Regions from separate parts of the Bacillus cihuensis genome, predicted to be linked through region 1. Evidence: a T-box and tRNA genes for the amino acid it is inferred to sense, from the RefSeq annotation. Region 1 holds a T-box; the other holds one or more tRNA genes.

Region 1 (15,430 bases):
CATTCTTTCGTTTACTTTTTCCAAATGCGGTGAAGTAAAACTACCCACTTTAAGTCCTTGGGCCATTAAGATTTCCTTCAAAGCATTCAAAGTCGAGCCTTTGCCATTTGATCCAGCAATATGGATCGATTGAAAGCTCTTTTCTGGGTTCCTAAGCTCTTTTAATAGATTCTCCATTCGCGCTAAGCCAAAGTCCATCCCAAGCTTCGATTCTCTACTATATAAATAATCCATGACTTCTTCCATTGATTGAAACAAACCGACCACTCCCTAAAACTGTTCTATTTCTCGATTTAATAAAGGATCACATTTAACCATAGCAAATTCTTAAAAAATAGACAAAAGGATTTTTTCATGCACAGCTGATCGTTTACTGATCATGTATTGGAGTTTACTAACCACATGAAGGTTTCCTCACAAAGTACTGAGGTTTTCTAACCAATTTTTGCTCAAGCCGGCAACTAATAAAAAAGGATGACCCATAAAGTCATCTGCTACCTGTTTGAGTCATCCTTTTTCGAGGAAAAGGGGCGGGGCTTCGCAAAATCAGCTCCGCAACCCCACCTTCATTAGATGATACAGTTTTTAGATCCTGAACCTTTTTCATCCTAGGGATGAGAACAGACGCTCATTGTTGTTTTTGTTTACAGCTGTTTCAATTCAATAATTCGTTGATTAACAGCGTCGCGTTTTTCAACGTAGTCTTTTTCTTTCGCTTTTTCTTCCTCAATTACTTGTGCAGGGGCTTTTTTCACGAAGCCTTCATTGCCTAGTTTCTTTTGCACACGTTCTACTTCTTTATTCAGTTTCTCTAGTTCTTTATCAAGACGCTTGATTTCGTCTTCGATATTAATTAAGCCTTGAAGTGGTAAAATAAGCTCCACACCTGTAACGACAGCTGTCATTGCTTGGCCTGGCTCATCCACTACTGTACCGATCGTTAATTCTTCTGGGTTACAGAATCGTTCAATATAGGCACGGTTATTCTGAAGTGTTGTTACAATGTTTTCATCTTTTGCTTTTAGGATCAATTTAATTTTCTTGCTTAGCGGTGTATTTACTTCACTGCGAATATTCCGTACAGAACGGATAATTTCCACAAGCAGTTTCATTTCCTCAGCGGCAATACCGTCAGAAAGCTCGGAACGTACTTCTGGCCAAGCAGCAACAGTGATTGATTCGCCACTATGCGGCAAGTTTTGCCAAATTTCTTCCGTGATAAATGGCATAAATGGATGTAATAAACGCATCGTATTGTCAAGTACATAGGCAAGAATTGAACGAGTCGTTTTCTTCGCTGCTTCATCTTCTCCGTAAAGTGGTAGCTTCGCCATTTCAATATACCAGTCACAGAAGTCATCCCAAATGAAGTTATAAAGTGCGCGGCCAACTTCACCGAATTCATATTTATCAGCTAGACGAGTAACGGTTTCAATCGTTTCATTTAGACGAGTTAAGATCCATTTATCCGCAACGGATTTTTCACCTGTCAAATCAATTTCTTCGTATTTCATTCCGTCCATATTCATCAACGCGAAACGAGATGCATTCCAAATTTTATTAGCGAAGTTCCATACAGCTTCAACTTTTTCTGTGCTGTAGCGCAGATCTTGACCTGGTGAACTTCCTGTTGATAAGAAGTAACGTAATGAATCGGCACCATATTGATCGATGACATCCATTGGATCGACTCCATTACCAAGGGATTTACTCATTTTACGACCTTGTTCATCACGTACTAGCCCATGAATTAATACATCTTTAAATGGACGTTCGCCAGTGAATTCAATCGCTTGGAAAATCATTCGAGACACCCAGAAGAAGATAATGTCATAGCCCGTAACGAGTGAACCAGTTGGATAATAGCGTTTGAAATCGGCGCTTTCACGATCCGGCCAGCCCATCGTTGAAAATGGCCATAATGCCGAGCTGAACCATGTATCAAGAACATCTGTATCTTGTTCCCAGTTTTCAATGTCACTAGGTTCTTCTTGACCTACATATACTTCGCCTGTTTCTTTATGATACCAAGCTGGAATGCGATGTCCCCACCAAAGCTGACGAGAAATACACCAATCACGAATATTCTCCATCCAACGTAAATACGTTTTCTCAAAACGATCCGGTACGAAGTGAACTTTTTCTTCGTCTGATCCTTGTTGAAGTTTAATCGCTTCATCTGCTAATGGCTGCATTTTAACGAACCACTGAGTAGAAAGATACGGTTCAACAACAGCGCCACTTCGCTCAGAATGACCGACAGAATGCATATGTTCTTCAATTTTGAAAAGAACACCTTGCTCTTGTAAGTCTTTGACAATTTGTTTACGGCATTCAAAACGATCCATACCCTTGTATGTGCCGGCATTGTCATTCATTGTCCCATCTTCGTTCATCACAAGGATGCGCTCTAAATTATGGCGATTGCCAATTTCAAAGTCATTTGGATCATGGGCTGGCGTAATCTTCACAGCACCTGAACCGAATTCCTTATCGACATAATCATCGGCAACAATTGGAATTTGACGGCCGGTAATCGGCAGGATAACATGCTTGCCAATTAAGTGCTTATAGCGGTCATCTTCTGGATGAACAGCAACTGCTGTATCCCCTAGCATCGTTTCTGGACGAGTTGTCGCAACTTCGATAGAACCTGATCCATCAGCTAATGGATAGTTCATATGATAAAACGCACCCTGAACATCCTGATGAATCACCTCGATATCAGATAGCGCCGTTTTTGTTGAAGGGTCCCAGTTAATAATGTATTCGCCGCGATAAATCAAACCTTTATTATATAGTTTAACGAATACTTCACGAACCGCTTTAGAAAGCCCTTCGTCCAATGTAAATCGCTCTCGGCTATAATCAAGACCTAAACCTAGCTTTGCCCATTGATCACGGATATGGCCTGCATACTCTTCCTTCCAGCTCCAAGTCTCTTCGACAAACTTCTCACGACCAAGGTCATAACGGCTGATTCCATCAGCACGAAGCTTTTGCTCAACCTTAGCTTGAGTTGCAATTCCAGCATGGTCCATTCCCGGAAGCCACAAAACATCATAGCCCTGCATCCGTTTCATTCTCGTAATAATATCTTGAAGCGTCGTATCCCATGCATGACCTAGATGCAATTTACCTGTAACGTTCGGTGGTGGGATCACAATCGTGTATGGCTCTTTCTTTTCATCACTTTCCGCTTTGAAATACTGCCCATCTAACCACCATTTATAGCGGCCCTTTTCAATGGACTGCGGATCATATTTTGTCGGCATCGTTAATTCTTCCATCTGAATTTCCTCCTTAAAAATGTGTTAAAGACACAAAAAAACTTCCTTCATCACAAAAGGACGAAGAAAGTTGTTCGCGGTGCCACCTTTTTTCCGAAAAAAGAGTATAATCCTTTTCTCGGCTCTTAAAGATTTGATAACGGCTTTTCGCCGGCTTCCGCTACTTTTATTGTTCACGGAAACTGCTCATGGACGACTTCTGATGGTACACACTTAGAAACCTTTCAGCATTTGGCTTCCTCTCTTAAAGCGGTCTTTCATCATACTACTTCCAATCATAGCGGTTGATATGTAATTATTCATTAACATTCATTTTACAAAAGAAATACACCTAACGTCAATCATCTTCTTATTTTTTTAAACGTTAAGAAATTATAAATTGTCAGCGAAGAAGTTGATCCGACATAGTTTCCAATTTAATACTCGCCAATAGTCGAGTTTTATGTTACACAGTATATCCGGAAATGTGAGCATTCATTCACAAAACTCCACGAGTAACCATATAATAGGGTACCTCTTAAAAAGAAAGGGTTGGGCAATTTTGAGACAACGTTATTCTCCCTATACGCTGCCGCCCTGGTTGAAAGGTATCCGTAATGTTTGTAGTCAGTTTATGTTACCGATATGTATTTTTCAGGGATTTCGCACACTTTTGTTTCCGACATTTTTAGATATTTTGATTCTATCAATCGTCGTCGTACTTTTGATTTCTTTTCGACAAAATTGGATATAAGGATAAAAATAATCCGAAGCGTAATGCCACCATTCTTTATTAGCATATGCTCCGGATTATTCTGGATTCGGTTCTTGTTGTTGTTGTTGCTGTGCTTCTACAGCCGCTTTCTTTGCTCTTTCGTTTTCCTCGATTTTCATCACCATATACTCAATATTTTTCACTAACCAATATTGCCGTTGAAAATGACGGACATATTGCAGTTCACTCCGGTTCCCCTTTTTTTCAACATATCCTTTTACTACAGCAATCGATGATTCTGGGTAAGCGAGATAGCTTTGAAATAGCAGGACTTCCTCAGGTTTTAAGGGGAAATAGCGCATATAGTTATAGAGAAGGTCGACACAGTCATCACAGGGAAACGGATACGTTCTCGCAGCCTCTACCAGATAGGGCAGCAAGTCAAAATGTGGCGGAGCTGTTCTTGAATTTTCGAAGTTGATAAAGTAGCCATAGCCTCGATCATCGTATACGTAGTGCTTCAATGAAACTTTGCCATGTGTCACAACTGTCCGGATCTTTTCATGATCCTTTGTTTTCTCATACCAGTCTTCTAGTTTTTTCGTTGAATATTCTAGAGCCTGTGATAAATCGGTATAGTACGTACAATACATCAACTCAAATGGCGACATATACCATTTCTTTTCACAGCTTTCAACAAATTCACGGAGAAATCCCAGCTGTTTCTTCCACTCTTCATTGGTCGATTGATAATGTTCTTCACGTTCCTCTGCCTCAACGGTAATCTCTCTGACAGACAAAGTGTGCATGCGGGCAAGCTCACGAAACATTTGCTTATTCCGTTCGGAACGCTCTCCAGTTTCCTGATCAGAAAGCCATGGCATCAAATAATACAAGCGATTATTGTGAAGCACCGCATAACGACCGTCCATCGTTTGATAGATGGGGACAATTCGATTATACCCACGCTGATATAGGCGTTGAATATTTCGGATAAAATCAATCCCAATATGAGGATCAATCGATTTTAGGGCAAAGACACCTTTATCACTGTACAGCTTTGTAATATTGCCAATAAATTCAATATGATACGTTTTTACCGAATAGTTAAGGAGAACCGCTTCGGTATCCTGCCTTCTTCTTTCATTATCCGCCATGGAATTCACTTCCATCAGTTAATTTCTAGATAAGGAGGCAGAACGAGGGAATGGCCCGTTCTACCTCCTTGTTTAATTTTGGCTGTTTTGTATCCTTTACTGCTTTTAATTATATTTACAATACTATCCTAGGTTGCTCATTTTCCATGAGCGCTCACTCAACTACAATCAACATCTGCTCGAATTTGCTATTTGCTAAAAACAACAATCTTTACGAAAAGAGTTTTAATTTTTAATCGCTCTCACCTTTGGAACGTATAATACTTGACCCTCATAAATATCTTGACTTGGTTCTAGTTCATTGCTGTTTAGAAGGGACTGTACACTGACTTCATAGCGTTCAGCTAAGCTGTCTAACGTTTCTCCTTGCTGAACAATGCACACTTTAATACCAATTAACTCTTCCTCTTGTTTTCGTCCTAAGAAAGACGTTAACGAAAGATGATCTTCTTTCGTTGCCTCTTTTTCTGACGTTTCTCTTTCTGAGACTTTTTCACGTTCAGACGGATCTTTCTTCGTTGATTTTTCTTCTTTCCTTCGGACAAAATCTAGTAATGGACCGTGTTCCTTCTCTATCTGAGAATGTTCGTGAACGTCCTCAGCAACCATTTCTGATGCTCGGAGTTCTTCTAAGTGTTGCTCCACTTTTGGCGGTTCAACCGCTTGTATTTCTTGTATTTCTTTTGTTTTATTGGCATAGATTGGCCGCGATTCTTCTGCATCTTCAATGTCTGGCAGTTTCCTAGCCTCTACAATAAACGGAGTAAATAACTCGTCCTCATCCTCTTTTTCCACTTCCATTTCTCGAGATAATGGAACTAGTTCGGTTTGTATTTCTTCTTGTTCATGATAAATAGAAACAGGATCTTGTTCTATTTTCTCTGGCGAATAATCGATTTCTTCAACTATATTTGCTGACTCTTCTAATTCTCGGAAAAGTGTGACTTGTTCTGATTCATTTTCCTCTAACATATCGTCCACTTCTTCCGTCTCGTTTACCATCTCTTCCTGATCCCTATAATAAGCAAGGGGCTCTTGGTCAAATGCCACATTTTCAGACTGAGAGGAAGTCTCCTCTTCAAATTCTACTTCAACCGTTTCTTCCCATGTTGAATTCGCTTCATCCCGCTCATTTTCTTCCTCTTCATATTCATCTAAAAAATCTGCTGGTTCTTCCTGTTTCCTTTCACTTCGCGAGTCTTCAATTCCACTTATGATAAGTTCTGCCTCAAGCTTCAGGCAATTTTTTTCAGGCATAAAATAATCAAAAGCATGGATATTTACATCAATATTATCCAAAGACTGTATGCGATTGTTCGGAATCGTAATATCGACTGGTATACGGTGAATAAATTCACTTAACCCGTCTGCTCTTAGATCGACGCTATGAATCGTCTTCGGATAAAAAGGCTGTGAGAATTCAAGATCAGAAGTGCCATCTTCCTCCCCTGTTTCCTTATACTCACCACTCAAATCCAAAGAACCCCTAATCACTACATATTGATCACTCTCTTGAATAGTCACATTCGGTTCAAGCGATAGGGAATAAAGCTCTTCTATCTCCTGCCCTTTCTGAAACCAGACAGATTCCTCTAAGGAAAATCGTAAAAACGATTGATTTTCGATTGACAATCAAACTCCTCCTTCCAAACTAAAAAAACAAGTAACGATGCCATTAACAATCTATGAAAAGTTCAACGATAATATGACGTCAAAATAACGCGAAGAAAACGAAGTCTACAGTTTTTCATGTTGACGTATAAAGTGATACTTCAATCAGTAGTGTTTTTCTGCCCGTGCAGGATAAAACTTGTATTTGACGCATATTTTTTATTTTTGACACATAAAATCTAGTTTTGATGCATATCTTCACAAAAAAAAGCAGATTCACCTAAAAGGCAAACCTGCTTGTTACTTACGCTTATTTTCTCAATTTAGCAAATGCTTGTTCAGCAGCTGCGATTGTTTTTTCGATGTCTTCGTCACTGTGGGCAGTTGATAGGAAAAGCCCTTCGAATTGAGATGGTGGTAAGTACACACCTTGCTCAGCCATTTCACGGTAGTACGTGCCGAAGAAATTCAAATCGGATTGTTTCGCTGTTTCGTAATTGATGACATCTTCGTTTGTAAAGAATAAGCCAATCATAGAACCAGCTCGATTAAACGTATGTGGGATATCATATTTCTTGGCAACTTGACCAATGCCCGCTTCCAACATATCCCCTTTACGGGTAAATTCTTGATACACTTCAGGTGTCAGTTGGCTCAGTGTTTCCAGCCCAGCAGTCATCGCAAGCGGATTACCTGAGAGCGTTCCTGCCTGATAAATCGTTCCACTTGGGGCAACTCGTTCTAGAATCTCTCGTTTACCGCCAAATGCACCGACTGGTAAACCACCGCCGATTACTTTTCCTAGACAAGTAATATCAGGTGTCACACCGTAATGTCCTTGGGCACAATTATAACCAACACGGAATCCTGTCATCACTTCATCAAAAATTAATAATGAGCCGTATTGTTCGGTAACAGATCGTAAGCCTTCTAGGAATCCAGGTTGAGGTGGGACAACTCCCATATTGCCGGCCACTGGTTCAACGATGATAGCAGCAATGTCTTCACCAAATTGTTCAAATGCATATTTAACGCTTGCTAAATCATTGTATGGAACTGTAATCGTATTTCTTGCGATGCCTTCGGGTACACCTGGGCTGTCCGGCAAACCAAGTGTTGCGACACCGGAACCTGCCTTAATTAATAATGAATCGCTATGACCATGGTAACAACCCTCAAATTTCAAAATTTTATCGCGACCGGTATATCCACGTGCAAGTCGTAATGCACTCAAAGTCGCTTCTGTGCCCGATGAAACCATTCGGACCATTTCAATCGAAGGTACTCTTTCAATAACTAGCTTTGCTAATTCATTTTCAAGGAGTGTAGATGCTCCAAAACTTGTCCCTGTTTCTGCGACTTTTTTTAAAGCTTCCACGACACGGTCGTTCGAATGACCTAAAATAAGCGGACCCCATGACAACACATAATCGATGTATTCATTGCCATCAATATCAAAAATTTTTGAGCCTTTTCCCCGTTCCATAAAAATCGGATCCATGTCTACTGACTTGAATGCGCGAACCGGACTATTAACGCCGCCTGGCATTAAGTTCTGTGCTTCAGCAAAAGCCTGTTTTGATTTTTCATATGAACGCATGATACTCCCCACTTTATCGTTTATTTTAGTACGTGTTCAAAAAGGAGGATAAAAAGAGCCGAAAAGTTCTGCGAGCGATCGTCTCAAACCTTTCACATATGCAGTCATACGTGCGGACCGGACTTTTTGAACATCCTCTTTTAGAAAACGTTTCTTACTTCATGTCATTAAGATAGCGCGCAGCGTCTTTCGCAAAGTATGTAATGATTAAATCCGCTCCTGCACGTTTCATGCCTGTTAGCATTTCTAAGACAATCGACTTTTCATCTACCCAGCCGTTTAATGCAGCTGCTTTGACCATCGAATATTCTCCACTTACATTATAAGCAACAACTGGTAAAGTTGTATAATTTTTCACATCTCGGATAATATCTTGATAGGAAAGCGCCGGCTTGACGATGAGGAAATCTGCTCCTTCATCTATATCCGATTCCGCTTCACGGAATGCTTCCATCCGGTTAGCAGGGTCCATTTGATAGGTTTTTCGATCGCCGAACTGCGGTGCGCCATTAGCTGCTTCTCGGAAAGGACCGTAATAGGATGATGCATATTTAACCGCATAGGACATGATTGGCACGTCTAAAAAGCCTGCTTCATCAAGTCCAGCACGGATCGCTGTAACGAAACCGTCCATCATATTGGAAGGGGCGATAATATCCGCTCCTGCTTCAGCTTGACTAATTGCGGTTTTGGTAAGTAAGTCAAGGGACGCGTCATTGAGGATTTTATCGCCTTCTACTACTCCACAATGACCATGGCTTGTATACTCACATAGACAAGTGTCAGCTACAACAATCAACTCAGGATACGTTTCCTTAATTAAACGTGTAGCGACTTGAACAAGCCCGTTATGGCTAAATGCGCCTGTACCTTCTTCATCTTTATCATACTCAAACGGCACACCGAATAAGATGACGGATTTAATTCCTAAGCTCACGACTTCATCCACTTCTGCTAACAAATGATCCATGGAAAGCTGATATATCCCTGGCATAGAAGCGATTTCGTTTTTGATATCCTCACCATCAATGACAAAGATAGGATAAATGAAGTCCTCTTTATGTAAATACGTTTCGCGAACGAGGGAACGAATGCCAGCACTTGAGCGCAGACGACGGTGTCTCGTAAATTGAATGTCTTTCATATAAATTCCTCCTTAGATTGATTTCTAATTGAATGACTTTCTAGTAGTGTTAGAAACCACTTTCAGTCTGATGTAGGACATGGGGAAGAGGCTTCAAGACTTACTCTCCTTAGTACCCAGAAATCCAGCTCCGCACCACCACCATTGTGATTAGGTGTATGTAAAGTACTACATGATTTAACTTTCATAGTAAGTGGTGGTGTTTTAACGCAATATTCAGTTTGTATATTGTCTTGTCATATAGTCTGCCAAACTATCGATCATTGCTTCTGCTGTATATACTTTTGGAGAAACAGCTACGGACAGACCATATGATTCGGCTGTCTTCAATGCGATGGGTCCGATACAAGCAAAAACAATTTTCTCCAAACTCGCTTGCAAATCATGTTTGTTTACGATTTTCATAAAGTGATGAACCGTTGACGAACTGGTGAATGTAACAATATTCAATCGCCCATTAGTGAGCAATTCTGCTAACTTAGGCTCACTTGCTTTTGGCAAAACTGTTTGATATATAATCATTTCTTGGCATTGTGCCCCTGCCTCTCGAATTTTATCGGCAATAACCGTACGCGCTAAATTCCCCTTCGCAATAAGGACACGTGAGTCCTGCTTTAGCATAGGAATAAATTCCGCTACAAAGGCTTCCGCTACAAAATGTAGGGGGACAAAATCCGTACTAAGCCCGCGACTCATAAGGTATTCTTCTGTTTTACTGCCGATTACAGCAATCCGTGGCAATTTTACCGGTGCCTGTTCTTCTAGAAGACGGAAAAAATAGTCGACTCCGTTTTGGCTCGTAAGAATTAACCAGTCATATTCATGAATATGGCGAATATAATGGTTGAGTTGGTCGATATTATCAGGCAGGATAAAATCAATAAGTGGCACGACGCAAGCGTTGCCGCCATAACTCTCCACTTTTTCTACTATGCTCGCTGCCTGACTTTTCCCTCTAGTAATAAGAACATGAGAACCTTTTAAAGGGGCAGACTTATTCATTACTGATTGAGCTCCTCTTTGACAGAATCAATTAATGCTTTTGCACCTTTTTCCGTTAAAATCCGCGCTGCTTCAACGCCAATTTCTTGAGGATTTTCTCCAGTAACCACTTCTTTAAAAATTGTTTTTCCATCAGGAGATGCTATAAGTGCTGTTAATTCAATATTTCCCGTTTCTTTTGTAATTGCATAACCTGCAATCGGCACTTGACAGCCTCCTTCCATCTTATCAAGAAAGACGCGCTCTGCTTCTACAGTTGCCTTCGTTTCTTTAGACGTCAGCTTCTCCAATTGTTCCATGAGTTCAACATCTGATTCTCTACATTCAATCGCAAGTGCTCCTTGTCCTACTGCTGGAAGGCAAAGGTCTGGCTCCAAGAATTCTGTTACGATATCTGATTTCCAACCCATTCGGGAAAGACCCGCAGCTGCAAGGATGATCGCATCATAATCCTCATTTCTTAGTTTTTCAAGACGCGTATCAATATTTCCACGAATCCACTTAATTTCAAGATCTGGACGCTCTGCCAAAATTTGAGCACTGCGACGTAAACTGCTCGTACCGACAATCGCACCAGGCTTTAAATCTGCAAGCTTAACATGGTCCTTAGAAATCAATGCATCACGGTGATCTTCTCTCGGCGGAATGCACCCAATGGTTAAACCATCTGGCAATACAGCTGGCATATCTTTCATACTATGTACAGCCATATCAATTTCTTTATCTAAAAGTGCTTGCTCAATCTCTTTAACAAACAAGCCTTTGCCGCCCACTTTAGATAAAGTCACATCAAGAATTCGATCTCCTTTTGTCACAATTTCCTTTAATTCAAATTCAAACGGGACACCGAGCTCCTTTAATTGATTAATCACCCAGTTAGTCTGCGTAACAGCTAGCTTACTTCGTCTTGAACCGACAATTATTTTTCTCATGATATCCTCCTATGTAGTCCATAAATGAAATGTGGAAAGACTTCCGAAAAGGAAAAAGTTAATAAGTACTATTAAAAATGAAATAAGGTTCAGATAGGCCAACGTTTTTCCATACATTTGCTTTCGGACTTTAAAATATAAATAGATACTGTACACAATGAGCACTAAAAATGAACCAAGAATTTTTGGATCAAACCAGGTGACTTCTGGCACTTTGATATAGGCCCACTGCAACCCTAGAATAAGCGATAGAATCAACATCGGCACACCAACGACCGCGAGCACATAAGACATATGCTCAAGCTTGGCTAAATCGCCAAGCCGTAATAGACGCTTACCCCATTTCTTTCTTTTTAATAAATCGTATTGTATTAAATACAATAACGAGAATACAAAAGACAATGAAAACGCCCCATAGGATAGGATTGCAAGGGTGATATGTATCAGCAAAAGTTCTGAAACGAGCTGCTCTGCCAGTACCTTCGACTGAATTTGAACCGGTGCAAATGTATGAATCGCCATCACGATGAACCCTAATACATTCGTAAAAAATACAGTAAAATCAACCGGTAGAAATTTATTGATCATCAACGATAACGTAATGAGCACCCATGCATAAAAATATAAGCCTTCAAAGATCGTCAGCACGGGGAATCTGCCCGTTTGCAACATATATAAAAATAGAAATATGGTTTGTAGAACCCAAACAATAGCAAGTAACCAGAAAGCTCCTTTGTTTGCCTTCTGGTTATTATGAAGAAAATCAATAAAATATAAGAGCACACTTGCTGCATAAATTAATACAGTTACTTCATGCAATCTTGTCATCATCAATTCCATATAATACTCCAACTACACTTGAACAGGGACTGGTTTGACCTGCACTACTTTTCTATTTGCCTGTTGTACAGGCACAGTAGAATCTTCCACTAAATCTTCCAATTGAAAAATCTTCACAAAACGATCCAAAGCTTCTTTCGCATTTGGCTCGACCGCTATTTCTTTCGCATAAAGAATTGGATCTTTCAGCATTTGGTTAATGATGCTCTTCGTATGCTTGCTAATTAGCTTTCGATCGCGATCGCTTAAATGAGGAAGCTTACGCTCAAGACTTACCATTGTCTCGGATTGGATCGACAGCGCCTTCTCCCTAAGTGCTGAAATAACCGGCACAACACCTAAGACGTTTACCCATTGATTAAATTCAACAATCTCGGATTCAATCATCATGTAAATACTCTCGGCAGCTTTTTTTCGTTCCTGCATGTTTGCTTCTACAATTCCTTCAAGATCGTCAATGTCATATAAGAAAACATTTTCATGTTCAGCGATTGCAGGATCTAAGTCACGTGGAACCGCAATATCAACCATCAAAATCGGTCGGCCTTTACGCATTTTGTTCACAAAGGTCATCATTTCTTTATTAATGACAAAATCCTTTGCACCAGTTGAACTAATGAGGATATCTGCTTCCACTAGCGCACATTGCAATTCTTGTAACTGTTTCGCTTTACCAGAAAAGCGATCAGCTAAAGCAACAGCTTTCTCATATGTGCGGTTAATGACTGTGATATCATCTGCGCCATTGCCGTGGAGATTTTGAATGGCCAGCTCTCCCATTTTCCCTGCACCTAGAATGAGCGTATTCTTTCCCTTTAATCCGCCAAATATTTTCTTAGCTAACTCGACAGCTGCATAGCTTACAGATACAGCATTTGTATTTATTTCTGTTTCAGAATGGGCTTTTTTTGCTAACGTTAATGATTGCTTAAAAAGATGATTGAACACAGTGCCAATTGTGGATTGTTTTTGGGCTTCCATATAGCTTGAACGAACTTGTCCAAGAATTTGTGTTTCACCAAGAACCATCGAATCTAAACCACAAGCCACTTTAAATAAATGTTCAATCGCTCCCTCGCCTTCATAGATTGTAAGATAGGAAGAAAACGCTTCTCTTTCGATATTGAACCACTCTGAAAGGAATTCTTTTATATAATATCTGCTTGTGTGCAATTGATCTGCCACCGCATAGATTTCGGTACGGTTACATGTCGAAATAATCACGTTTTCGAGAATACTTTTTTTATTTTTTAACGCTTTCATTGCTAAAGCAAGTTCAGCTTCGTTGAATGATAATTTCTCACGAATTTCGACAGGGGCAGATTTATAATTTAAGCCTACCGCTAATATATGCATCCTTCGTATTGCACCCCCAGTAAATTCAATCTTAACAAACCATATTATATCATTTATATTTTACTTAAAACGTCAAAATTATGAACAGTTCATGAAAACATATGCTAACATGGTACTGGTATGAAAAAATTACACCGTACATAGGTAGTTTTCGACAATTCATTTATATAAAATTACCATATCAAAAAACAAAACGAACTTCAAGTAAACAAATTAGGAGGGCATGATGAAAAATCAACGAATCTTTCCCGGCATTATTCTACTCGGCTTCGGGCTCTATTTCTTGCTTCAACAATATAACCTCGTCTTATTTAAAGACTTTTTCAATTGGCCCACAGTTCTATGTATCATCGGAGCTGCTTTTTTAGGTGAAGCATATGGTGGGAAACAGACTCATGCCATCCTTCCAGGTGTGATTCTGTTTGGAACCGGCCTGCACTTTCATCTAGTTGGCCATCTTACATTTTGGCCAAGTCACATCGGTGTTCTTCTTCTCATCGTTGCCATTGGCTTCCTAATGCAGGCAAGTAAAATGAAATCAAGCTCAATTCAAGGCATCTTATTGCTTATTATTGCCATTATAACGGTCTATTATGACCAACTCATTAGCAAATTTGGACTGAGCGAAACGGCACTCGCAAACTCAGCGCCTTATTGGCCATTCCTTGTCATGGGGCTTGGAATCTATATTCTTTTCCTTAAAAAGAAATAAAGAAGGGGTCGGACCTAATCATTTATATGACGTGTACATGTCAGTAAACAATGTGTAGAGTGTTAGGTCTGGCCCTTTTTGCGTTTATGCTCGAAAATCGTGCATATACTTCTTCAACATGAAAAGGGTCAGACCCCACATCTTTTTCTATCGTTTATTTGACGTGTACATGTCACTATAAACAATGTGTAGTGTGTGGTCTGACCCTATTCTTACATATACTTCTTCAACAATCCCCATGCTTCGTCTTTCCCTTGGCCCGTTTCACCAGAGAAAACGATGGTTTCGTCTTCTTTTTCCATATCCAATGTCTCACGAGTTACTTTTAAATGTTTTTGCCATTTCCCTTTTGGGATTTTGTCCGCTTTCGTTGCAACGACAATGACAGGCAAATCATAATGCTTAAAGAAATCATACATCATGATATCGTCTTTTGTCGGTGGGTGGCGCAAGTCAACGATGAGTAAAGCTGCTTTAAGCTGCTCACGGTTTGTAAAATACGTTTCAATCATTTTCCCCCACGCTGCCCGCTCCGTTTTAGACACTTTTGCGTAGCCATATCCAGGCACGTCAACAAAGTGCAACATGTCGTTAATGATATAAAAATTTAACGTTTGCGTCTTTCCTGGCTTTGAAGATGTCCGTGCAAGGTTTTTGCGATTAATCATCTTATTGATAAAGCTGGATTTGCCGACGTTTGATCTTCCTGCAAGGGCGAACTCCGGAATCGGTTCATTTGGATATTGTTCCGGCTTCACCGCACTGATGACGATATCGGCACTTGTTACTTTCATTCTGTTTCACCTACCAATGCATGTTCCAATACTTCATCAACATGAGAAACGAGAACAAATTCTAATTCTTGACGAACACTTTCCGGGATATCGTCAATGTCTTTTTCATTATTTTTTGGAATAATGATTTTCTTTAAACCTGCCCGGTGTGCGGCTAATGATTTTTCTTTTAAACCGCCAATCGGAAGCACACGGCCACGCAAGGTAATTTCCCCTGTCATCCCTACTTCTCGATGAACTGGTCGACCTGTTAAAGCAGAAATTAACGCTGTCGCAAGCGTAATCCCTGCTGAAGGTC
Region 2 (15,430 bases), on a different contig from region 1:
ATAAAGATTAATGTAATCGAATCCTCTAAAGCAACAACTCTTATGTTTCAAAAGAGAAGTGTTGCTTTTTTTCGTATGAAGGTTTGGGGCGGGGCTTCGTGACTTACTAATACAACCAGACTATTTATCGGGTATACTCAATTAATCGAGAAAGCATCCAAATCCTGGCTCCGCACCGCCACCATTGTATTTAGCGGAGTGTAGCGTGCAATAGGATTTATCCTTCATGGTAAATGGGTGGAGTTTTAACGCCATAGGTGTTATGTATGACGGGTAAAACCGAAAATTTACTATTATTTATCCGTTTTACTCTACGAAATATTGCATTGCAAACCACCTCAATCTTCAATATATTTATGTTAAGATAAAAAATACCACATAATCTATCAAACACTTATCTTTTTAATAGAAGATAACCGCCAAGTAAACCGTTGAAATGAGGTGAATACCATGAAGCCGATTTTATTAGGTATTTTTGCAGCTTTCTTTTTTGCCTTTACTTTTGTCCTAAATCATGCGATGGAATTGTCTGGTGGGAGCTGGATTTGGAGTGCATCGCTACGCTACATCTTTATGGTTCCCTTTCTCCTAATCATAGTGATCTCTAGAAAAAATCTTCGACCACTTCTTAAGGCAATGAAAGAACAGCCTAAAACATGGCTGTTGTGGAGCTTCGTCGGCTTTGGATTATTTTATGCGCCACTATGCTTTGCTTCTGCCTATTCTCCAGGCTGGTTAATCGCAGCAACCTGGCAAATTACCATCATTTCCGGAATGCTGCTTGGCCCCCTATTCTTAGAAACGCTTCAAACAAAGAATGGAATGGTACAAACACGGGGAAAAATCCCTTTAAAAGGGTTGATGCTTTCATTCATTATTTTACTAGGAATCATTCTTATTCAACTGGAACAAGCGAGTACAATTTCTACACCGACACTTATTCTAGGTATCATTCCGGTATTAGTTGCTTCATTTGCCTATCCGCTCGGAAACCGAAAAATGATGGATGTCTGTCAAAATCGTCTCGATGCCTATCAGCGAGTTTTAGGTATGACGTTAGCCAGTCTCCCATTTTGGCTACTACTTTCTATTTACGGATTAATAACTGTCGGAGTTCCTAGCAAAGCACAGACCACTCAATCTGTCTTAGTTGCCGTTACATCTGGAGTAATCGCAACCGTACTCTTTTTTCAAGCAACCGATTTAGTTAGAGGCAATATGCAGAAGTTAGCAGCTGTTGAAGCAACACAATCAATGGAGGTACTTTTCACACTTCTTGGAGAAGTAATTTTCTTATCCATTGCACTACCTTCCAACTTGTCTTGGATTGGTATTATTATAGTCGTAGTTGGTATGGTCCTTCATAGCTTTGCTTCTCATTCTAAAAAAGACACAAAGCCAGTCAATATTAACGATAGCATGATTCATTAATATATATTATATTGGCTTTTCATTTCCATTCAGAAAAGAGCCCCTTACTAGAATGACAAGTTTCAATTCTAGTTAAGGGCCCTGAATTTTATACTTTAGTTTTAGATCAGACGATCATAGATGCTTTTTGTGAAAATTATTTAAACGCTATTGCAGCATGAACTGCCTTTTTCCAGCCTTCGTATAATTCTTCCCTTTTTTTATGATCCATTGATGGCTCAAATGCTTGATCTATCCCCCACTGTCTAGCAATTTCATCTTGATTTTCCCAATACCCAACTGCTAAACCAGCCAAATATGCAGCTCCGAGTGCGGTTGTTTCATTAATGATAGATCGTTCAACCGGAACATTTAACAAGTCGCTTTGAAACTCCATGAGGAAGTTATTTTTCACAACACCGCCATCGACGCGCAGTGTCTTTAATTCAATGCCTGAATCTTCTTTCATCGCTTCAAGGACATCCTTCGTTTGATAGGCCAATGATTCTAAAGTAGCTCTTATAAAATGCTCCTTTCGAGTTCCTCGGGTAATCCCAAATGCAGCTCCACGTACATCACTGTCCCAATAGGGTGTTCCTAAACCGACAAATGCTGGGACTATATATACTCCATCTGTACTATCTACTCGTTTTGCATAACACTCACTGTCCTGAGCATTTTTTAACATTCTCATACCATCCCGTAACCATTGAATGGCAGACCCTGCTACAAATATACTGCCTTCTAGGGCATAGTTAATTTTTCCATCTAGTCCCCATGCAATAGTTGTAAGGAGCCCGTTTTCTGATCGAACCGCCTTTTCTCCCGTATTCATCAACATAAAACATCCAGTTCCATAAGTGTTCTTCGCCATTCCCTTGTCAAAACAAGCCTGACCGAATAAAGCTGCCTGCTGATCTCCTGCCACACCTGAAATCGGAATTTCCTGACCGAAGAAATGATGATCCAATGTATTGGCATACACTTCAGACGAAGACTTCACTTCCGGAAGCATAGATTTAGGAACCGTTAAAATTTCAAGAAGTTCATCATCCCACTGCAAATCATATATATTGAACAGTAAAGTACGTGAAGCATTCGTATAATCTGTCACATGGGCCTTACCACCAGACAATTTCCAAATCAGCCATGTGTCGATTGTTCCAAATAACAGATTTCCTGCTAGCGCTTTCTCTCTTGCCCCCTCGACATGATCGAGTATCCACTTTACTTTCGTGCCGGAGAAATAAGCATCAATTAATAAACCTGTTTTTTCTCTAATTAAATCGTCATGTCCCAATACTTTTAATTCATCGCAAATATCGCTTGTTTGGCGTGACTGCCATACTATTGCATGGTAGATAGGTTTTCCTGTTTCTTTATCCCATACTACAGTTGTTTCTCTTTGGTTCGTAATCCCAATCCCAGCTATTTGTTCTGGTTTTACGCCGGATTCAGATAAAACACTCGCAATGACCGCAAGAACGGATCCCCAAATTTCATTCGCATCATGTTCAACCCAACCTGGTTTCGGGAAATATTGTTTAAATTCCTGTTGTGCAATATGAATGATCTCCCCTTTTTTATTAAATATCATCGCTCTTGAACTTGTTGTACCTTGGTCTATAGATAAAATAAACTTATCCATGTACGATCGCCCCCTTTATTTCTCCCTACAACTTCTTTAAATTGATCCTATAATTATCTTTTTTCAAAAAAGCATTTGTTCATTCTAATCATACCCAGCATACAATAATCATAGATCAAAAAATTCTAAAATTTCACTTTCACTGCTAACTTTTTGAAAAACAACAACTAATATCCTACTAATCGTTGCAAACACCTTAAAAATACTTTACATTGTCTACTCATAAAGGATTACACCAAATTCCTATACTACATGCTGGTAGCCTATTTAATTATCCACAAAAGAAAAAAAGCCTATAGAGAAATTGATTTCTCCATAAGCTCCTTATTACTACAAGCATACAAACTTGAATTTTCTATTACTTTGACATGGCTTGTAAGCCTGCTTGATTCAGAATGTTCACCGGTTTATTGAAATGCGGTTGGAAAAAGAAATCCACATAGGCCAGTTCTTCAATCGTCATTTCATTTTGAATACAAACAGATATCGTATTAATCGATTGTGTCATATCCGCTTTAGAAATGACTTGGGCACCGATGATACGGTTAGTTCCTACTTCATAAACTACTTTTAACATGACCTCTTCGTAAGTCGGCATAAATTCTGGTCTATTGTTTTCTTTAATTGTGATACTTTTCACATTCATATTTACAAGTTTTGCAGCACTTTCAGTAAGCCCTGTTGAAGCCATATTATAGTCATAAATATGCAAGCCTGAAGTTCCTTGTGTTCCCATATATTTAATTGTTGGTTTTAATAAATTTTTCGCCACTAAAGCCCCCATACGGACAGCATTTGTTGCGAGGGGGATATAAGCATGCTGTTTAGTCGGATTGTACATGATCGCACAGCTATCTCCTGCTGCAAACACTTGTTCTTTACTTGCTTGCATGTATTCATTAACTTTTATCGCACCGTTTGGCAGCATATCCACTTGCCCTTTTAAAAGATCAGTATTCGGTCGGAAACCTACGCAAAGAATCACAAGGTCTGCCTCGTATTCTCCTTTTGTAGTGACTACTTTTGCTACTTTTCCACTTTTTCCTTCGAAATGTGTGACAGTTTGATTCAATGCCATGTTCACACCGTGATTGATTAATTCCGCTTCAATCATATCTGTATATTCTGCGTCTAAATACTTGCTTAATATGCGATCCTCGCCGTCGATAAAGGTTACTTCTTTCCCGTATACTTCAAATGCTTCGACTAGTTCAACACCGATATACCCAGCGCCAATTACAGCGATTTTCTCTGCTCGTTTAGCTTTTTCAATGATTTGATTAGCATGATGAAAATTTTTACATAATACAATATTGTCTTGATTAATTCCAGGAATGTTCGGAATAACCGGCCAAGAACCTGTAGTCATAACTAATTTATCAAACGAGTCTTCAAATATTTCTTCTGTGTCTAGATTTTTAGCGATTAAAATATTTTTATCTGTATCAATAGTCAATACTTCATGTTTCATCTTCATATTGGCTCCGAGCTTGGCGAGTTCATTTGGAGAAGAATAGAATAAGCCATTTGGATCTTTCGCTACTCCGCCGACATAAAGAGCAATACCGCAAGATAAAAATGATACATTATCATTTTTCTCATACACTGTAATTTCCACTTCAGGATATAATGCTGCTATATTTTTAATTGCTGCTGTTCCAGCATGAGTACATCCAACTACTGCTACTTTCATATTTAACGCCTCCCAGAAATATGAGCCTATTTGTGAAATATTTCACAAACTTTATGATGCAATTATATAAAATATATTAAAAAAGTGCAACATAGGAGATCAAAATATTTTTTAACTGTACAATAACACAAAAAAATGAAGCGAATACATTAGGATCCATTCAGTACCTTTAAAAATATATTTTTCTGTAATAATAGGGAATAACCCAAACATCTTGTCCGTAGTATTCATAAGATACCATGTACTAAAAAACAAAGGAGTGAAATTTAATGAGTTACAATAATAACTATGGTGGCTACGGTTCGGATTATGAGGGTTCCCATAATAATCGTAATCGTCAACGTAATCGAAATGTGGATATAAACATTCGCAATACAAACACTAATAACAATGGTGGCAAACGTTCACATTCTGACGATGGCTATGGTAATGAGGTTTCCCATAATAATCGTCATCGTAAACAAAATGGGAATATAAATATTAATATTCACAATACAAACACTAATAATAACCGTCAAGAGCGCGAGCGCGAGCGCGAGCGCGAACGCGAGCGCGAGCACCATCGCGAGCGCGATTGCGATTTCAACAGATTTGATCGCGATTGCGATTTCAACAGATTTGGATGTTTTAATAGACGCAGATGTTGTCCTTTCTTCTTCTAATTCACTAAATCTAATAAATCTACGGTTCTTCGTGCTGCCCGTTTCTCTTAGAAACGGGCAGTTTTTTTAGCCATTTTAAACACATCTCTTTTCATTTATCCATCTTTTTATCCTAATACTTATCGTAGTATGGCTACTTTTTCTACTTTCAAGTTTATCCTTGCTATTTATCATGAATTTGAATAACCGAATCATAAGTTTTATTTTTTTTAGATAACTCCATTTAATTGGTATAGACAACTATATTAATTAGCGGTACACTAAGACGGAAAGATTTAAAATCCACACAAATTTAAATGACTTTCGCAGAGGAGATTTGGAATGATGGAAAATTCAACATTCACCATTGTAAACTTAACCGTTTATAGTGAAAACGAAACGTATAAAAATGGTTATATCAGAGTGGTTGATGGAAAAATTGCAGAAGTAGGTCCTTTCAGCCAATACAAACAAGATGGCAGCACCAAAGTGATCAAGCTTTCTCCCTCTTATCAAGTTATTCCCGGAGCTATTGATCTACATATTCACGGTGCTGCTAATGCAGATGCAATGGATGCAACGAGCACTGCTTTGACAACCATGGCGCAGACACTTCCAAAAGAGGGAACAACCAGTTTCCTAGCAACAACGATGACGCAATCAACAGAAGCCATCGAACAAGCGTTGTGTAATGCTGGCAAGTATATAGTAAATCAAGAGGATCTTTTAGCTGAAGTGGTAGGAATTCACTTAGAGGGTCCTTTTATTGCTCCGATTCGAAAAGGGGCACAGCCGCTTTCTCATATTATTGATCCTGACGTATCCTTATTTGAAAAATGGCAAGACATCGCACAAAATCAAATTAAACTTGTCACATTGGCACCTGAACAGCCAAACGGCTTAGAACTAACGGCTGCTTTAAAAGAATCAGGAGTAGTAGCTTCAATTGGACATTCAGATGCCACTTACGAACAAGTTGACCAAGCCATTCAAGCTGGTTCATCTCATATTACTCATCTTTATAATGGGATGCGTGGTTTGCATCATCGCGAGCCAGGTGTGTTAGGTGCTGCCTATTTACGGGATGAACTATTTGTTGAGATTATTGTAGATGGTATTCATAGTCGCCCTGAAATGGTAAAACTCGCTTATAATCAAATTACCAGTGATCGCATGATTTTAATTACTGATTCACTTCGTGCCAAATGGCTTAAAGAAGGAACCTATGATTTAGGTGGTCAACCAGTGAACGTGAACGAAACAACTGCAACCCTTGCAGACGGGACGCTGGCAGGTAGTATTTTAAAAATGAATGATGCTATCAAAAATATGATGATGTACACGAATTGTACAATGGAGGATATCATAAAAATGACGGCTGCAAATCCGGCAAAACAACTTAACCTCTTCAATAGAAAAGGGAGTATTACTGTTGGTAAAGATGCAGATTTAGTTATTTTGAACGAAGATTTAGATGTAGAAATGACTTTTTGCAGAGGAAAATTAGCTTACACAAAGGAGAATGCACAATGAAACTTATACAAGTAAAAGATTATCAAGAAATGAGTCAAAAAGCAGCAGATATTGTAATCGAAAAAGTAAAAACGAATCCCCAAATCCAGCTTGGCCTTGCAACTGGTGGGACGCCTGAAGGGCTATACGATCGATTGATTGCCGATCATAAAGAAAATCATACATCGTATGAACAAGTAAAATCATTTAATTTAGATGAATATATCGGTTTAAGCTCTACTAATCCGAATAGCTATCATTACTACATGGCTCACACTTTATTTAATCATATTGATATTAATCAAGAAGACACGAACCTTCCAAATGGTACTGCAGAAAACATTCAAGAAGAATGTGGTCGTTATGATGAAATGATTGATAAAATGGGCGGAATCGATTTACAAATCCTTGGCATCGGACAAAACGGGCATATCGGCTTCAATGAACCTGGTACATCCTTTGCATCAAAAACCCAAGTTGTTGACCTTGCACAATCGACAATTGAAGCAAATGCTCGCTATTTCAACTCAATTGATGAAGTGCCAACACAGGCTGTAACAATGGGAATTGCCTCAATAATGAAAAGTAAGGAAATTATCCTCCTAGTATCTGGAGTAGCAAAATCAGAGGCCCTTAAACAACTAATAGATGGAGATATAACAGAGGAGTTTCCAGCTTCTATCCTGAAAAATCATCAAAATGTTACGATTATTGCTGATCAAGATGCATTATCTAAAATACACGTCCAAAGAGGATCAGCTTCTCGTGATTGATAAAAGCTCTCCAATTCCAATTTATTACCAAATTGAAGAAAGCATTAAACGGCAAATAGATGCAGGTGATTTACTCCCGCACAATGTACTTCCATCTGAACGTGAATTTGCAGAGCAATTGGAAATTAGTAGAATGACGGTTCGTCAGGCTATTAATAATTTGGTTAATACTGGATATTTATATCGCCAAAAGGGACGCGGAACATTTGTCGCAGAAAAAAAGCTAGAACAACAACTCTTAGGCTTAACCGGTTTTACAGAAGAGATGAAAGCTCGTGGCATGACACCAAGCAGCAAACTGCTTAGTCTCAATACGATTCCCTCAAGTGAGAAGATTGCAAGTCAATTACACGTAACAACGAATGCACCAATTTATGAGATTATCCGAATTCGTTTGGCGGACAATGTACCCATGGCTCTTGAAACTGCCTATATGTCTGCCGATTTAATAAAAGGATTAACAGCTGAGATTATCAACCATTCCATCTATCAATATGTCGAGAACCATCTTGGACTTAAAATCGGCTATGCAACGCAATCGTTAGAATCTACTATTGCAACAGATGTAGAAATAGCATCTTTATCGATAGCTAAACATTCGCCAATTTTACTAATTGAACGAACGACTTATTTAGAAGATGGCAGACCGCTTGAATTCGTAAAATCGTCTTATCGAGCAGATCGGTATAAATTCACTTGTACAATTAATAGACGCTGATATTCTTTTCAATAAGTAGTGAGTTTCAGAATCAGACCTCGCACTCTAAAACAAAATGTAGTGTATTATTCATTTTGTTTATCCTATAGTTGCGGGTCTGCCCCTATTGGGGACAGCCCTTATTTTTTTCAATCATCAATTTATTAAACAAAAAAACGGCAGGAGCGTTGTCAAAGCAACACTCCCGCCATTTTGATGACCTGAGAGGGATTCGAACCCCCGACCCCGTCCCTGTCAAGGACGTATTCTCCCGCTGAACTATCAGATCGTAAGAATGATAAGATTATATAAAAAACTAATTATTAAGTATATATTCTATTATACGTTTCTATGGGAATAAGTCAATCGTTTTTTTTTAATAATCTATGTTAAAGGTCATTGTTGATTTTGGCACTATGTTGATTGGAGCGAAAGGCGTGAGACTCTTGCGGGAAAAGCGAGGCAAAGGAAGACCTCACTCGCGCACAGACTGCCCGCAGAAAATAAACGCCTTCCGTTTCAATCAACAGGTAAGTTTAACAGAGCCTTTTAATAAACAACTCATTATTGTTGCTTTTCTGACATAATAAACGTTTATTCCCATAAACTATTATGTAGATGATGATCACGCCTCTTCCTGATTTCCTTTAATTAACTATGTCCAATACCGTTGTATCTCATTTTCATACCATTAAAGAAGATATTAATTGATAATTGTGATAAAATATTTCGGTAAACCCTTTCAATTATTTTATTCAGGGGGTGTTATTTTGGTCAATCAGCCAAAAGGAACGATTAAGGATTGGAAGTTTACAAGCAAGGCATTGGATGAAGAGCTTGATCTGCTCATTTATTTCCCGTCCAACTATTCTCCGTTAAATAAATATACAATTGTCATCGCCCAAGATGGCCGGGACTATTTTCAAATGGGGCGAATTGGACGAATAGCAGATGAATTACTTCATAACGGCGACATCGAAAATCTCATTATTGTAGGGATCCCGTATCGCGATGTACAAGACCGAAGAAAAAAATATCACCCTGATGGCGAACTGCATGCAGCTTATATACGGTTTCTCGCACATGAGTTAGCTCCGTATTTAGATGAAGAGTTCCCTACATATCAAATTGGTTCAGGGAGAGTTTTGATTGGCGATTCACTTGGAGCAACTATTTCTTTGCTAACAGCATTAAAGTATCCTCACACTTTTGGAAAGTGTATTCTCCAATCACCTTTTGTAAATGATGATGTGATGAATGCTGTTAGAGAGTTTAAAGAGCCGCAATTAGTTGAGCTTTACCACGTAATCGGCAAAGGAGAAACAGAAGTTCCAACTACTGACGGAAACATAACCAACTTCATTGAACCGAACCGTGAGTTAAATACTCTTATCAAGAATAAAGGATTTACTTTCTTCTACGACGAATTTGATGGTAAACATACGTGGAAGTATTGGCAAGTTGATTTAAAACGAGCTTTAATGGAAATGCTCTAAACTTAATCAACCTTTTTTGAAGATGACGAAGTTTATAAATATTTGTTATAATGATTTCATAACGTGATTTTTTAAAAAATTCAGTGTCAATCTGGGAGGTATCTTTATGAACTATGGCGTCGCTATTTTTCCATCTAAACAACTTCAAGATAAAGTAAACTCGTACCGTAAACGCTACGACCCAAACTATGCGCTAATTCCACCTCACATTACGCTTAAGTACAATTTTGAAGCAACTGAAGCAGAAATTGAAACAATAGCAGATCAATTAAAAAACATCGCCAAATCCCATAAGCCATTTAAATTAAATGTAGTGAAACCAAGTACCTTTCAACCCGTCAACAACACGATTTTTTTTAAAGTTGAATTAAACACTGAACTTGAAAGTTTGCATAATGAAATGAACCATGCTGATTTCTTCGGAGGTCCATCTCCATATGCTTTTGTTCCACATATTACAATTGGCCAAAAACTTTCAGATGATGAACATTCCGATGTATTAGGTCAGATTAGAATGCTTGACGTTACACACGAGGAAGAAGTAGACAGATTCCATCTTCTTTATCAGTTAGAGAATGGTTCATGGACTGTATATGAAACTTTTAGGCTTGGAGAAGAGGAAAAATAATAATGAATGTAAAAATGGTTACTAACACCGAAGAGAGAGAACTTGCTTATTCTATACGTAAAAAAGTATTTGTAGAGGAACAAAATGTTCCACTTGAAGAGGAAATTGATCAATATGAAGATGAATGTGCCCATTTTCTCCTCTTTAATGAAGGGGATACACCTATCGGCAACGGCCGTTTCCGTATTATAGACGGTATTGGGAAGGTACAGAGGATCTGTGTTCTCTCTGAGTTCAGAGGGAACGGCGCTGGACAAACGATTATGAATGCGATTGAAGACTATGCAAAAATGCAAGATCTTTCAAAATTAAAACTGGACGCTCAGACGCAAGCCATTCCTTTTTATGAACGTTTGGGATACCATGTAGCATCTGAGGAATTTATGGATGCAGGCATTCCTCACCGAACTATGATCAAAGATATATAAACCTCCCCCCGGATACTGACATTCCGGGGTTTTCTTAATATGTCAAAATCTTCCTCCACATCCCCCAAAAACTTTTTTAAAAAATTCCACATTTAACACTGCCATTTCGCCCTTTTTTTCATAATGTATTGTATGAAACGAAAAGGAGGAATTTTTGTGAGTGAAAAAGAACTGAATTTGGACGATTCCCATAAAAAATTAATGGAATTATTAGTATCAAGGACTTTACGTAAATACGGTTTCAAAAAAGATTCCATCGATCTTTCTGAAAAAGAGAAGAAAAATCTAAAGGAAACCGTCGAATTGCTTCAGAAACAATCGCAGACTTTTATTAACAACCAGAATCAGATTACCGAAGAAGACGTTAATCCAATCACGAATGTATATGATGGGGAAAAGTGAGCAGCCTCCCTTAAGTTCTTGCAAATTTCACAAACAAAAAATTCTCAAAAATAGACGTTTGCATTGATATATTCGTCCAAACATCGTTTCTCGAACCGCATATTTTAATAGGGACCCAAATAAAAGGAGGATAAAGAAATGAATCAAAATGAATTTCGCACAAGCAATTCTTGCGAACATAGCGAAAACAGATGGTCAGCTTTAGATTCTCGTTCTGATCATCCATTGGCAGAGTTTTGCGGGCTTCGTCGCGGAGGCGAAGAGCAAGAAGGAAGACAAGAGAATGTGGAGTACCAACTGTCCGAAGAGCTTGTATATATCAAGGACTCATGTGATGTTCGAGTAACTTCAACTGATGTAAAAGCAGCTCTATCTCTCCAAGCCGCCTTACAAGCTGCTATTGCTGTAATTGTTAGCATCACTGTTGGCAGCAGCGAAAGTGCCGAAAGAATTACACAAGAATTGCTTCAATCTTCTAAAATCAGCCAAATTTCACGCCAAAAAACGATTATTGAGAACTCTCGTGACGTTGAAGTTGTAACGACTGATGCTCAAGTTGCCGTTAACATTCAGCTATTGCTTCAATTATTGCTTGCTCTAATCGTTGAAGTAGACGTATTATAAGAATCAAATAATCGAAATACAAAAAAGGACACAGTCGTGTCCTTTTTTTTGTTCCCTAGATTCTTTGATTAAATAGTCCTCCTCTACCTGTTAAATCAGCTGTTATTTGCTCTACTATATATTGAGGTACTTGTATTTTATAAGAGGAGGAATATTTAGTCGGATTAATGTTTTCAATCTGCTTTACTTCCTCTTGATCAAGCTGCTGAAATAAAGAGAGGGGCAAGATTGGACTAATTCCCCCAACGGATTTTACCGCTTCTTTTTTCGCTGTAACCATTCTATTTGTATATTGAATATATTCAAATTGTGTAATTGGCATGATGTACCCCATCCTACTCACCTCTTATCTTTTTTATTATTCGATTTCTTTCATGCCCCACTCCACACTTCCATCGTTTAAAGAAGTGCATATCACTTATTTTCTACTATTAAAGACTATATTATGTTAGTTTCACTTTAGCCTATGTTCTGGTATCATGAATCATACAAACAAATATGGCAATCAAAACGCCACCATTTACCATAAAGCATTCAGATAACAACTATTGAATGAGATTTGAGGTTTTTTAGTATGCAAGCTGCAAAAATAAAAAATGAAATAATCAATTTAACAAATATCTCTGCTGAACAGTTGCAGGAATTATATGATCAAGGCAAGCGCGGAGAACTATCTTGTCCATCATGTGGCCTTCCCGTGAAGTTATTGTTAGGTATTAGTCATCCACCTCATTTCAGTCATGTTTCACCTGGAATCGCGGATTGTTCGGTCCCCGCCCTTGATGTGACAATAGAACAATATAATCCTATTTTAATAGACTATAAAGAAGAAAATGGATTTAAGATTCCTAAGAGTCGAACCATTACAAAAGAACAGCCTACACATGTACCGTTTAAAAGAAGTACATCTATAACAGGAAATCCCGAATTCACAAAAGTAAAGCAAAGTCCCCTTCTGATTGAAGATCCGTACTTTGATAAACTGTACAATCATGGAGTGAGTTTGGACAAGGAACAAACAGCAGCAGCAACCACAATTGATGGTCCCCTCCTTGTTCTTTCGGGTGCTGGTAGCGGCAAAACAAGAGTATTAACTGTCCGAACAGCCTATATGCTCACTGCAAAAAATATCAATCCAAAATCGATAATGCTCGTTACATTTACAGCCAAGGCGGCAAAAGAAATGAAGGAAAGACTGCTCTCTTATCCTGAAATGACGCCCATGCTTGTCAATCAATTAGTAACTGGTACTTTTCATAGTATTTTTTATAAAATCCTTCTCTTCCATGAACCAGATAAGTGGCGACGTGATTTGTTAATGAAATGGGAATGGGAACGCACAAGAATTCTTAAAATAGCAGGCAAAGAAATTGGGCTTGATGAAAAGGATTTTGCATATGATCAAGCACTCCAACAAATTGGTCTATGGAAAAATTCCTTATTATTCCCTAATGAAATTAAAGCCAAAGACGAATGGGAAACATCTTGTTTGTCTCTTTATAAAAGCTATGAAGAGTATAAATTACAGACAGGAAGCTATGATTTTGATGATATGTTGATAGGCTGTTATTCATTTTTTAAAAATAATCCAGATGTACTAGCAAAATATCAGAAACGTTTTGACTATTTTCTCATTGATGAGTTTCAGGATATTAATAAAGTTCAATACGAATTAATCCAATTCCTGTCCGCACGAACAAAAAATGTTTGTGTTGTCGGTGATGACGATCAGGCAATCTACGCATTTCGCGGCAGTGATCCGTCATTTATTTTACATTTTGAACGAGATTTTCCAGGAGCCACAGTTATAAAACTGACAGAAAATTATCGATCGTCGCATGAAATTGTTGCCAGCGCCAATCGGATGATCAAAAAAAATCAGAACAGGCACCCGAAAACGATGAAAGCTCAATATAATAATGGCAACCCCACCCTATTCTTTTATCCATATGACGAGGAAACTGAAGCAACGATGATTGTTCATGACATCCAGGAGAGAATTACAGAAGGTGCGAATCCAAGTGATTTTGCGATTCTTTATCGAACTCATGCGATGTCACGAGCCATTTTCGAAAGATTAGCCACGTCCAATCTCCCTTTTATTATTGAAAAAGATGCGGATAGTTTTTATGAACGAAGAATTGTTAAAAGCATGCTTGCTTATTTACGATTAAGCAGCCACCCTGAAGAAGCTAACCCAGTTGGAGACGTCTTATCATCTTTATTTTTAAAACAAAGCGTTCTACAAGACATGAAAGCTCAAACGATTCTACAGGATTGTGATTTTATTGAAGCTCTTGCTTTCGTAAAAACTGCGCATCCTTTTCAAGAACGTAAACTTAAATCATTACCTAAAATAATCCGTAGTTTGAAAGGGATGACACCTGCTGCCGCTCTTTTAGTCATTGAAAAGGAAATAGGGTTCGCAGACTTTGTGAAAAAACGAGGTAATGAAGGCAATATTGAGAAAGGCTCTGATGATATTCGTGATCTAAAAGTAGCAGCTAAACGTTTCCATTCTGTGCCTGAGTTTCTTGAACATGTAGACCATATGACCGCTATGGTTCATGAAGTGAAACAACTAGCAAAGCATTTCCATGATGCAGTCCAGTTAACAACGATACATCGCTCTAAAGGTCTTGAGTATAAATATGTGTATGTACTAGGTGCTGTAGATGGCAGTCTTCCCCATGACTTCGCACTGGAGTCACATCGTCAAGGTGACACTGAACCACTGGAAGAGGAACGCAGATTACTGTATGTTGCAATGACAAGAGCAAAAGACGGTCTATTCCTATCTATACCTCAAACACGAAGAGGTAAAACCGCATATCCTTCCAGATTCTTAAGATTTTGAACCCGCTAATTGGCGATTTCTTTATCATCATTAAATGACAAGAAAAGTTAAAGTGAAGAGGATCTTATATCAACGGCTATTTAAAATAGTTTTGGAACTTATCGTACGAATAATAAAGGACAGTGGGTATTACACCACTGTCCTTTTCATTATTCATTATTTTTTTCCATTTAACATATTCGCTAATGTACTAAAATCAAGATTTTTGCCATCTTTAATGATGGATTCTACAATTTTATCTTCCGTTTCTTGATTTACTTGCTTATTAGCAATTTGAGAAACCCGTTTTATCACATTGCGTACTGTCGCTTCATCCTTAAAATTCGCACCTTGTAGGGAGTTTGCCAATTCAAATACATCCTTCATACTTACACCCGTTTTGCTTTCAATGTTTTTAAAAAATTGGTTTTCCATAAAAAGCCCTCCTTCTCTGCAACTATATTATGCAGTTCTGAGAGTTATGTGCCTAATTGGATTGAATACAGCGAATAAGTGATAATAATTGGCTCCGTTCCGGTAAACATTTATGTAACAGTATTACAGTGATAATGACATTTAGTTTGATCTCATGGTAGAAAAATAAATAAATACCGCTTCTATTTTCTTCGTTGTAAATTTATC

The links. The T-box of region 1 lies ahead of V179_RS0114515 (valine--tRNA ligase). A T-box ahead of a tRNA ligase gene usually reads a tRNA of that ligase, here a tRNA-Val.
Region 2: it has a tRNA-Val gene. The T-box ahead of V179_RS0114515 (valine--tRNA ligase) is inferred to sense a tRNA for this amino acid. The anticodon was not compared.

Annotation. Positions count from the first base shown of each region.
Region 1 is NZ_KI632495.1:1,814,892-1,830,321, forward strand. It holds gene V179_RS0114510 (bifunctional folylpolyglutamate synthase/dihydrofolate synthase) at 1-258, opposite strand, end outside; gene V179_RS0114515 (valine--tRNA ligase) at 645-3,290, opposite strand; T-box leader at 3,344-3,578, opposite strand; gene ysxE (spore coat protein YsxE) at 4,080-5,141, opposite strand; gene V179_RS0114525 (LysM peptidoglycan-binding domain-containing protein) at 5,367-6,773, opposite strand; gene hemL (glutamate-1-semialdehyde 2,1-aminomutase) at 7,063-8,352, opposite strand; gene hemB (porphobilinogen synthase) at 8,507-9,496, opposite strand; gene V179_RS0114540 (uroporphyrinogen-III synthase) at 9,713-10,498, opposite strand; gene hemC (hydroxymethylbilane synthase) at 10,498-11,430, opposite strand; gene V179_RS0114550 (cytochrome C assembly family protein) at 11,440-12,270, opposite strand; gene hemA (glutamyl-tRNA reductase) at 12,283-13,626, opposite strand; gene V179_RS0114560 (LiaI-LiaF-like domain-containing protein) at 13,853-14,338, shown strand; gene yihA (ribosome biogenesis GTP-binding protein YihA/YsxC) at 14,551-15,132, opposite strand; gene lon (endopeptidase La) at 15,129-15,430, opposite strand, start outside.
Region 2 is NZ_KI632497.1:444,500-459,929, forward strand. It holds gene V179_RS0120330 (RrF2 family transcriptional regulator) at 1-11, shown strand, start outside; gene V179_RS0120335 (DMT family transporter) at 451-1,431, shown strand; gene glpK (glycerol kinase GlpK) at 1,568-3,058, opposite strand; gene V179_RS0120345 (FAD-dependent oxidoreductase) at 3,417-4,751, opposite strand; gene V179_RS30820 (hypothetical protein) at 5,021-5,413, shown strand; gene nagA (N-acetylglucosamine-6-phosphate deacetylase) at 5,738-6,925, shown strand; gene nagB (glucosamine-6-phosphate deaminase) at 6,922-7,677, shown strand; gene V179_RS0120360 (GntR family transcriptional regulator) at 7,670-8,395, shown strand; tRNA gene V179_RS0120365 (tRNA-Val) at 8,592-8,663, opposite strand; gene V179_RS0120370 (alpha/beta hydrolase) at 9,145-9,870, shown strand; gene V179_RS0120375 (YjcG family protein) at 9,977-10,498, shown strand; gene V179_RS0120380 (GNAT family N-acetyltransferase) at 10,501-10,926, shown strand; gene V179_RS0120385 (hypothetical protein) at 11,083-11,328, shown strand; gene V179_RS0120390 (spore coat protein) at 11,467-11,952, shown strand; gene V179_RS0120395 (hypothetical protein) at 12,008-12,274, opposite strand; gene V179_RS0120400 (ATP-dependent helicase) at 12,527-14,809, shown strand; gene V179_RS0120405 (stage VI sporulation protein F) at 14,966-15,223, opposite strand.